DNA from 3 places in the Streptomyces sp. NPDC058291 genome. Region 2 is predicted to be linked to each of the others. Evidence: riboswitches for the same ligand, from Rfam matches in the RefSeq annotation. Region 2 holds a riboswitch; each other region holds the start of a gene.

Region 1 (3,199 bases), on a different contig from region 2:
CGAGAAGACGCCGTACGGCAGGTTGTGCGGACCGAAGGGATCGCCCTCGGCAAGGTCGAAGGGGGGCATCGGGTACTGCCTCTCTTTCGTGCGCTCTTGGTGCTCGCCTGGTGTGCTCGCCGGACGCCGGGCGGATGTCGCGCGGGTGCGTCGAGCCGCGCCACACGTTACGGCCGACCTCGGCGAAGCGACACGGGACGGGACCGTCGAGGCGGAGAAGGCGGACGACGCCCTCGAGGCGGACGAGGCAAGAGCGCGTGAAACCGTCCGCTGCCAGGTACCGGCGTACCTGGTGTCCTGGCGCACGGGCACAGTCGGCGATCTGGCAGAAAACCGTTGCTTTGATCCAGCCGTCAACCACAACGTGTCAGTCAACGAAGGGGAGTTGACAGAACAGGGAAGGACTTGGCCGCTGTTCGGGCGGCGTCGAACCGGAGGGGTGCGGCATCCGTATTCTCTGATCATGGCCGCACCCCTCGCATATGCCGCGCGCACCGCGTACTCCCTCATCGCCACCGACCTGGACGGAACGCTGCTCCGCGGCGACGACACGTTCTCCGACCGGTCGCTCGACGCGCTCGCGCGGGTGGCGGTCGCCGGCGCACGCCACCTGGTGGTGACGGGCCGCCCCGCGCCCCGCGTGCGGTCGCTGCTCGACCGTCTGCACAGCAGGGGGCTCGCGGTGTGCGGACAGGGCGCGCAGTTGTACGACGCCGGCGCGGACCGCCTGCTGTGGTCGGTCACCCTGGACCGGGAACTGGCGGAGACCGCGCTCGGCAAGATCGAGGCGGAGGTGGGGCAGCTGTACGCGGCCGTCGACCAGGACGGCGTCGACGGGCTGACGCTCATCGAGCCGGGCTACCGGATGCCGCACCCCACGCTGCCCGCCCTGCGCGTCGGCCATCGCGACGACTTGTGGTGCGAGCCGATCAGCAAGGTGCTGCTGCGCCACCCGTTCCTGTCCGACGACGAGTTGGCGGCGACGGCCCGCTCGGTGGTCGGCTCGCTCGCCACCGTCACCATGTCGGGGCCGGGCACGGTGGAGCTCCAGCCCTGCGGCGTCACCAAGGCGACGGGACTGGCCCTGGCCGCCGAACACCTGGGTCTGCGGCCCGAGGACACCGTCGCCTTCGGGGACATGCCCAACGACATCCCCATGTTCGACTGGGCCGCGCGCGGGGTCGCGATGGCCAACGCGCACCCCGAACTCAAGGCGGTGGCCGACGAGGTCACGACGTCGAACGAGGACGACGGCGTGGCCGTCGTCCTCGAAAGACTGTTTCCGTGAGCCCAGGCCCCGTCAGTACGCGCTGAAGACGTTGTCGATGGAGCCGTAGCGCGCGGCCGCGTAATTGCAGGCGGCGGTGATGTTCGCGACCGGGTCGTAGGAGTCCCAGGACGTGCCGTCGACGTGGTAGGCGCGGAAGGTCGGGTCGATGACCTGCAGCAGCCCCTTGGACGGGATGCCCGCGGCTGCGTTGGAGTCCCAGAGGTTGATGGCGTAGGGGTTGCCGGAGGACTCGCGGATGACGTTGCGGTAGATGCCGTTGTACGTCCCCGGGATGCCGTGCTGCGCCATGACGTGGAGCGAGGCGCGGATCCACCCGTCGAGGTTGTTGGCGTATCCCAGGCTGGAGGCGGTGGCGACGGTCGGGGTCGCGGCGGAGGCTCCGGTGGCTCCGATCAGCGGGAGCGCCAGCACGGCGACTCCGGTGCCGGCGACGGCGAGCTTGCGGGCGAGGCGGGCGGTGCGAGTGCGGCGGTGAGCGGCAGCGGGCATGACGAATTTCCTCTCCAGCGCCTGCGAGGTGAGCTGTCGGGTTCGGGCGGGGAGCTGCCCGGTCGCGTCCTCGACGGTCGCGACTTCACCCCGAGCCGCAAGCGCATGTCCGAAACATCCGGAAAATCCGGGATGTTAGGAACACCCGCTGCGGCGACTTACCTGGTTCCCCCGCTCCTGCCGTGCGTTATCGATGGGTGTCATGGGCGGCGGCAGGATTAGGCGTCCGCCCGACAGGCCGGGAACGTATGCGAGAGCACATGTCCGGAACAAGTAGCGGATTCACAGATCACCCCTATTGACCTTGGTCTGTGGCCTATGGGGTGCTTGATCCTTTGTGGGTGCAAAGCGTCAACTTGCTTGAGGGATGCGGAGGATCGGTGAGGATCGGTGAAGGAGGGGTGGACGGGGACCGGCCCGGCCGAGTGAGCCAACTCACCAGCCTCCACAAGGGCGGCGAAACGGGCATTAAGCCCAACTCATGCTTAAACGAGCGGGGATGAGCTGACGTCTCCGTCGCCGTCTCGCGCCACCCGGCTCGGCGTCGCCCGCGCCCCGTCCTTTCGGACTCGAGTCGCATCTGGGGGAGCGGGATCCGCGGTGCGCACGTGATAGTCGTCACGCCGGACGGGGTGAAGCGGGTGAGGGGTGCGGTGAGGGCGTGGGCCGGAACGAGGCGGTCCGGAGGGCGCGGGGGTGAGGGGCGTGCCGCCGGTCCCGGATGCGGGAGGGCGGAGGCGCGGAAGCTTCGGTATGCGCCTGGACGCCGGGACGTCTGGATGCCCGGACGTCTGGACGCCTGGACGCCGGGACGTCTGGATGCCCGGACGCCTGGACGCCGGGACGTCTGGACATCTGGATGCCCGGAAGGACCCGGACGGCCCGGAAGGACCGGACGCCCGGAAGGGACCGGGCGCCCGGACGCCTGGGTCGTGGGCGGGGCCGGGGCGGAGTACCGGGTTCCGGGGTCGGCCGTTCCCGCGGCGGCTGCGGTGCCGGGGGGCCGCGAGCATGAAACGCTACTCCCGGGTAATCCGATGGATGTCCGTGCATATGAGCTGATCAGGAACTTAGCGGGTGTAATCCGGTACCGCCCGGCCTGAGGGAGGCACCCGCTGGGCGAGTCCATTCGAGCCTGGGGGACGTGGGGGCTATCGGTGATCGAAACGTGACCGGATACGCTGACTTGAGTGAGGGCAGCGACCTATCGACAAACCGCGTAATCGCCAGTGGACACCAGCAGACAGGAGACCCCTCGTGACCGTCGTCGGGCCGTTCGGGCTGAGCGTGCGGGACCAGGCTCTGGAAGCCGATGTCCAGGCCGGATTGGCGGCTGTCGAGGAAGGCTTGCTCGAAGCCACCAAGAGTGAGGTCCCCTTCATCACGGAGGCCGCCCAGCACCTCGTGCGGGCGGGCGGA
Region 2 (3,199 bases):
AGCTGCAGCTCGTCCTCGCCCCGCTGTTCGTCGGCGACCCGGACGCGCCCCGCCTCTTCGGGCCCGGCGGCTACCAGGGCGGACGCCTGCGCCTGGTGGAGACCCGGCGCATCGAGGACGTCGTCCTGCACCGCTACGAGCCCACCGCCCCCGGCGCCGGACCGCTGCCTGCCGCCGCCGACCGGCACTGGCTGGCCCTCGCCTGCGAGCTCGCCGAACGGTGCCCGCCCTCGCGGAGCGCCTTCAGCGTCGGCGCGGTGATCGTGGCCGCCGACGGCACGGAGCTCGCGCGCGGTCACTCCCGGGAGGCCGGCGACCCGGTCGTGCACGCCGAGGAGGCGGCCCTCGCCAAGCTCGACCCCGCCGACCCGCGACTGCCCACGGCCACCGTCTACAGCAGCCTCGAACCGTGCGCCCGCCGCTCCTCCCGCCCCGCCCCCTGCGCCCGGCTCGTCCTCGACGCGGGCGTGCGCCGGGTGGTCACCGCCTGGCGCGAGCCCGACACCTTCGTGACCGGGGCGGACGGCACCGGTGTGCTGACGGCCGCGGGCGTCGACGTCCTCCTCCTCGCGGAGTACGAGCAACGGGCGAAGGCCCCGAACCGGCACCTGACCCGAGGCGACGGGTGACCGTCGGCCCGGGGCGGCGGACAACCGTGGTGATTCACGCGCCGGAAGTAGCGTAGACTGGAGTCACAACGACGCGGGGTGGAGCAGCTCGGTAGCTCGCTGGGCTCATAACCCAGAGGTCGCAGGTTCAAATCCTGTCCCCGCTACTGAAGGCCGAGGGCCGGAATCCGAAAGGGTTCCGGCCCTCGGTGCGTTCCCCGAGCCGATCGCTGCCGTGCGTGACCGGGCGACCGCCCTGCGCAGAGCAGGTGAGCCGCCGTCAGCACGCCTGTTCCTGTCAGGGCCTGCGCGGCCGAGGTCAACTCGCCCGTTTTTCACCGCTGGTGGCCCGAAAGTCCAGGCCAGGAATGTTATTGATCAAGCAGAACAGCTTGGAAACGCACCCCTGGGTCTATTAACGTTCGATAACGCAGCGCGGTCGTCCCAGCCGGCACCAGAGTCGGCTCCGTGCGCACGCGCCGAATCCCGCAAGGGCACCGGGGAACCACCACCTTGGGGTGAATCACGCGGAAGCCGCCGTGAACTCGCAGAGTCCACGGCCGGTATACGCGCGTAGGAGACCTTCCCGCTCCGAACCCGTCAGCTAACCCGGTAGGCGACGGAAGGAAAGGAGCGCGCCCGCGTGGCGTCCAACCCGCCTGCCCCCGAGGCCCCGTACGCGCCGAGCCAGCCGTCTCCCGAGACCTTCGGCTACGGCGGCCACCGTGCCGACGAGGGCCCCTGGGAGGAATGGAATCCCACCGCGGAGTCCGTTCGCCCGGTCCGGGGCAAGCACCGGGTCGCCAAGCAGCGCGGCGGCGGGTTCGCCCGCAGCTCCACCGTCCTCGGCGTCGGCGTCATAGCCGCCGTCAGCGCGGGCGGGATGGCCAGTGCCAACACCGGCAAGGCCCCGGTCTCCATCTCGATGCCGGACCTGCCGAACGTCGGTTCGCTCATCTCCGACGACGACCCCGCCCCGCAGACCGAGTCCGCCCTGGCCGCCTTCGGGTCCGAGACCGCCGTCGACGCCGACGAGAGCACCGTCGAGAGCGCCGTCGAGAGCGCCGCCCAGAGCACCGCCGACGCCGGCGAGGCCCTGCGCAGCCGGATCATGGCGCAGGTCGAGTCGCAGCAGACCCAGTACGAGGTCAAGGCCGCCGCCGCCGCGAAGAAGGCCGAGGCCGAGGCCGTCGTCAAGGCCGAGAAGGAGGCGCAGGCCAAGGCCGCCGCCGCCAAGAAGAAGGCCGCCGAGGAGGCCGCGAAGAAGGCCGAGGCCGCGCGCCTGGCCGAACTGGCCAAGCAGTTCACGCTGCCGACCTCCTCGTACACCATCACCTCGACCTTCGGTCAGGCCGGCTCGCTCTGGTCCTCCGGCTACCACACCGGTCTCGACTTCGCCGCGCCCACCGGGACTCTCATCAAGGCCGTCCACAGCGGCACCGTCACCGAGGCGGGCTGGGCCGGTTCCTACGGCTACCGCACCATCCTCACGTTGGACGACGGAACCGAGCTGTGGTTCTGCCACCAGTCGTCGATCAACGTCAGCGTCGGCCAGAAGGTCTCCACCGGCGAGGTGATCGGCCGCGTGGGCGCGACCGGAAACGTCACCGGCGCCCACCTCCATCTGGAGGTCCACCCGGGCGGCAGCGCCACCGGCATCGACCCGGCGGCCTGGCTGCGCAGCAAGGGCCTCAACCCCTGAGCCGCCCCCTCGGGGACATCCCCGAGGTCCCCCTGGCACGGCCCTGATCGGTCGGGTCCGCCCTGATCGGTCGGGTCTGCCACGTCCTGTTCACACGTTCTTCGCGTGCCCCGTGGAATGGGCGGGCCGCCGGTGACCGTTGAGACGAAGCATGACTGCTCTTCGCACACTCGGTTCATCGGACCTCGAGGTCTTCCCGCTCTCCCTCGGCGGCAACGTCTTCGGCTGGACGGCGGACGAGGCGGCCTCCTTCGCCGTGCTCGACGCCTACACGGCCGCGGGCGGCAACTTCGTCGACACCGCCGACGCCTACTCGGCCTGGGTCGACGGCAACTCGGGCGGTGAGTCCGAGACCGTCATCGGCAGGTGGGTGAAGGCCCGGGGCAACCGCGACGACGTCGTGATCGCCACCAAGGTGAGCCAGCACCCCGAGTTCCCCGGCCTGAGCTCCGACAACATCAAGGCCGCCGCCGACGCCTCGCTCCGCCGTCTGGGCACCGACCACATCGACCTCTACTACACGCACTTCGACAAGACCGAGGTGCCCGTCGAGGAGATCATCGGCGCGCTGGACGAGCTGGTGAAGGCGGGCAAGGTGCGGCACATCGCCGCCTCCAACATCTCTCCCGAACGCCTCCAGGAGTCCCTGGAGTTCTCCGACCGCGAGGGCCTGGCCCGGTACGTCGCCCTCCAGCCGCACTACAACCTGGTCTCACGCGACACCTACGAGGGCGCGCTGCGGGACGTCGCCGCCCGCTTCGGCCTCGCCGCCGTCCCGTACTACTCGCTCGCCTCCGGCTTCCTCACCGGCAAGTACCGGCCCGGTACGACGGTGGAGAGCGCCCGATCCGCCGGCGCCGCCAAGCACCTCGACACGGAGCGGGGCCGC
Region 3 (3,199 bases), on a different contig from region 2:
ACCTTCAGGTGGGCCTCGGTGCGCCGCTGGGCGGCCCGGGAGGCGCCGAACGGCTCCAGCAGCATCCGCATCTCCAGCAGGTCGCCGGCCTCCTGCTCGGTCGGCTCGGCCACGCACGCGCCCGCGTGCCGCCGCGTGACCACGAAGCCCTCGGCCTCCAGCGTGCGCAGCGCCTCCCGGACGGGAACACGGGAGACGCCGTAGCGGCGGGCGAGGAGTTCCTCGGTGAGGCGGCTGCCGCGCTCGTAGACACCCGCGACGATGTCGTCCCGGACGGCCGTGCACACCGAGTGCGCCGGAATACGCATGACGGACCTCCGCCTTAATCCCCGTGAAACGTCGACGATTGACGTGCGTTCAGCGACTCTATTGCAATGAACGGGAATTTCCGATGGCGGGCCGGAATCCATGGATATTTTTTGGACAGCATGCCCCGGGAAACGGTAAAGCCCCGGCCGAAGGGCCGGGGCCGGACGATCTGCCGTCAGGCGTCGTCAGACGTTCACGCCGTGCCCGCGGAGATAGGCGACGGGGTCCATGTCCGAGCCGTACTCCGGGGTGGTGCGGGCCTCGAAGTGCAGATGCGGGCCGGTGACGTTGCCGGTGGCGCCGGAGAGCGCGATGCGCTGTCCCGGGGTGACCTGCTGTCCCACCGACACCTCGATGGACGACAGGTGGCCGTACTGGGTGTACGTCCCGTCGTTCATCCGGATGACCACCTGGTTGCCGTACGCCCCGCCCCAGCCGGTCTCGACCACGGTGCCGGAGCCGACCGCGTGCACGGTGGTGCCGCTGGCGGCGTGGAAGTCGATGCCGGTGTGGCTGCCGGAGGACCACAGCGAGCTGCTGGCCTGGTAGCCGGTGGAGACGTAGGAGCCGGTGATCGGCATCACGAAGGTGTTCAGGCGCCTGCGCTCGGCCTCGCGAGCGGCACGCACGCGTGCCTCGCGCTCCTCGACGGCCTTCTTGGCGGCGGCCTGGCGGGCGGCCTCCTCGAAGGCGGCCTGCTTCTGTACGGCGACCTGGTCGTCGAGCTGCTCGACGACGGCCTCGCCGGCGGTGACGACGGGGATCAGGCCGGTCTGCTCGGGGGTGGGCTCGGCGGCGAAGGCCGGGGCGGAGGCGACGGTCGCCATCACGCCGGTGGTGGTGAGGGCCGCGACGCCCGCCGCGCGGGCGGTGGTGCGCTGCATCCGGCTGGGCCGACGATGCTTCCCGGTGGCGCAGGTGAACGCCATGAAGTCAGGGGTGTCCTTTCCTTCCCTCTCGCCTACCGGGTTAGCTGACGGGTTCGGAGCAGGAAGGTCTCCTACGGACCCCCTCGCCTTCGCGCGGGCGTCCGATTCACCCCAGGGACTTCACAAGTGGGTCCCCGGCTCCCCTGGCTCGCGCCATGCGGGGACTCGGCGATGACTGTCCGGTGCCGCGGCTGCGGCGCACTGCCTGACGAACAGCCCGGATGACGCTAAACGGCCCGGGTTTCCCTCCTCAAACGAATCCCGGTTTTTGTAGCGCATCCCACAGGGCAGATGGGGGACTCCGCCGCAATTCGGACACATCACGGGTTCAATTCCCTCACACGGAGGCCCTGGTGACGCTTGCGTCGACCAGGGCCCCCACACGCGCGTGCCGTTGCCGGACTACTCCGCGGAGACGACCTTCACCTCGCCGATGCCGAGGGCCTCGACCGGCTCCCTGATCTGTGCCGCGTCACCCACCAGGACCGTCACCAACCGGTCCACCGGGAAGGCGTTCACGGCGGCCGCGGTGGCCTCCACCGTGCCCGTCGCCGTCAGTTGCCGGTACAGCGTCGCCTGGAAGTCGTCGGGCAGGTGCTGTTCCACCTGGTCTGCGAGCGTGCCCGCCACAGCCGCGGCGGTCTCGAACTTCAGCGGCGCCACCCCGACCAGGTTCTGCACGGCCACGTCCCGCTCGGCGTCGGTCAGGCCGTCGGCGGCGAGGGTGCGCAGCACCTTCCACAGGTCGTCCAGCGCGGGACCGGTGTTGGGGGTGTCCACCGAGCCGCTGATGGCGAGCATCGCCGCGCCCGAGCCGTCCGGGGCGGACCGCAGGACCTGCCCGAAGGCGCGCACGCCGTAGGTGTAGCCCTTCTCCTCCCGCAGGACCCGGTCCAGGCGGGAGGTGAGGGTGCCGCCGAGGCAGTACGTGCCGAGCACCTGGGCGGGCCACACGCGGTCGTGCCGGTCGGGGCCGATCCGGCCGATCAGCAACTGCGTCTGGACGGCGCCGGGGCGGTCCACGATGACGACCCGGCCGGCGTCGTCGGCGGTCACCGGCGGCACCGGCCGCGGCTCTGCCGAGGAGCCCGTCCAGGCGCCCAGGGTGTCGTCCAGGAGCGCCTTGAGGTCGACTCCGGTGAGGTCGCCGACGACGACGGCGGTGGCCGTGGCCGGGCGGACGTGCCGGTCGTAGAAGGCGCGGACGGCGGCCGAGTCGATCTTCTCGACCGTCTCCGCGGTGCCCTGGCGCGGGCGCGACATGCGCGCGGTGGCCGGGAACAGCTCCTTGGAGAGCTCCTTGGCGGCGCGCCGGGCGGGGTTGGCCAGCTCGTGCGGGATCTCGTCCAGACGGTTGCGGACGAGGCGCTCCACCTCGCTGTCGGCGAACGCGGGTGCCCGCAGCGCGTCGGCGAGCAGACCGAGGCCCTTGGCCAGGCGCGAGGCCGGCACCTCGAGACTGAGGCGGACGCCGGGGTGGTCGGCGTGCGCGTCCAGAGTGGCGCCGCAGCGCTCCAGTTCGGCGGCGAAATCCTCGGCGGAGTGCTTGTCGGTGCCCTCGGAGAAGGCGCGCGCCATGATCGTGGCGATGCCGTCGAGACCGGCCGGCTCGGCGTCCAGGGGCGCGTCGAGGATGACCTCGACGGCCACGACCTGCTGGCCGGGACGGTGGCAGTGCAGCACGGTCAGGCCGTTGTCCAGCGTGCCGCGCTCGGGCGCCGGAAACGCCCACGGCTTGGCCTCGCCCGCCGCGGGCTGGGGGTGGAAGTCCATCGTGGCGAGCTCGGTCACCGGGCCGCCTCCTCGTTCTCGTCCTGGTCGGCGGGGGCTTCGGCGGCGGTCGGCTCGTAGACGAGCACCGCGCGGTTGTCGGGGCGCAGTCGGGCCTTGGCGACCTCCCGCACCTCTTCGGCCGTCACGTCCAGCACGCGCTGGACGGCGGTCAGAGCCAGCTGCGGGTC

Evidence for each region. Region 2 has a riboswitch for cyclic di-AMP ahead of ACFVYK_RS15820 (M23 family metallopeptidase). Riboswitches for the same ligand answer to the same signal wherever they lie in the genome.
Region 1: another riboswitch for cyclic di-AMP. It lies ahead of ACFVYK_RS06655 (transglycosylase SLT domain-containing protein); the one in region 2 lies ahead of ACFVYK_RS15820 (M23 family metallopeptidase).
Region 3: another riboswitch for cyclic di-AMP. It lies ahead of ACFVYK_RS14105 (M23 family metallopeptidase); the one in region 2 lies ahead of ACFVYK_RS15820 (M23 family metallopeptidase).

The regions. Positions count from the first base shown of each region.
Region 1 is NZ_JBHVYK010000009.1:19,752-22,950, reverse strand. Features, by position in the region: gene fahA (fumarylacetoacetase) at 1-69, opposite strand, end outside; gene ACFVYK_RS06660 (HAD family hydrolase) at 464-1,288, shown strand; gene ACFVYK_RS06655 (transglycosylase SLT domain-containing protein) at 1,301-1,780, opposite strand; cyclic di-AMP (ydaO/yuaA leader) riboswitch at 1,784-2,005, opposite strand; gene ACFVYK_RS06650 (polyprenyl synthetase family protein) at 3,038-3,199, shown strand, end outside.
Region 2 is NZ_JBHVYK010000026.1:13,323-16,521, reverse strand. Features, by position in the region: gene ACFVYK_RS15830 (dihydrofolate reductase family protein) at 1-629, shown strand, start outside; tRNA gene ACFVYK_RS15825 (tRNA-Met) at 702-775, shown strand; cyclic di-AMP (ydaO/yuaA leader) riboswitch at 1,076-1,242, shown strand; gene ACFVYK_RS15820 (M23 family metallopeptidase) at 1,252-2,310, shown strand; gene ACFVYK_RS15815 (aldo/keto reductase) at 2,462-3,199, shown strand, end outside.
Region 3 is NZ_JBHVYK010000022.1:27,716-30,914, forward strand. Features, by position in the region: gene ACFVYK_RS14100 (GntR family transcriptional regulator) at 1-308, opposite strand, end outside; gene ACFVYK_RS14105 (M23 family metallopeptidase) at 495-1,238, opposite strand; cyclic di-AMP (ydaO/yuaA leader) riboswitch at 1,253-1,419, opposite strand; gene ACFVYK_RS14110 (M16 family metallopeptidase) at 1,641-3,029, opposite strand; gene ACFVYK_RS14115 (M16 family metallopeptidase) at 3,026-3,199, opposite strand, start outside.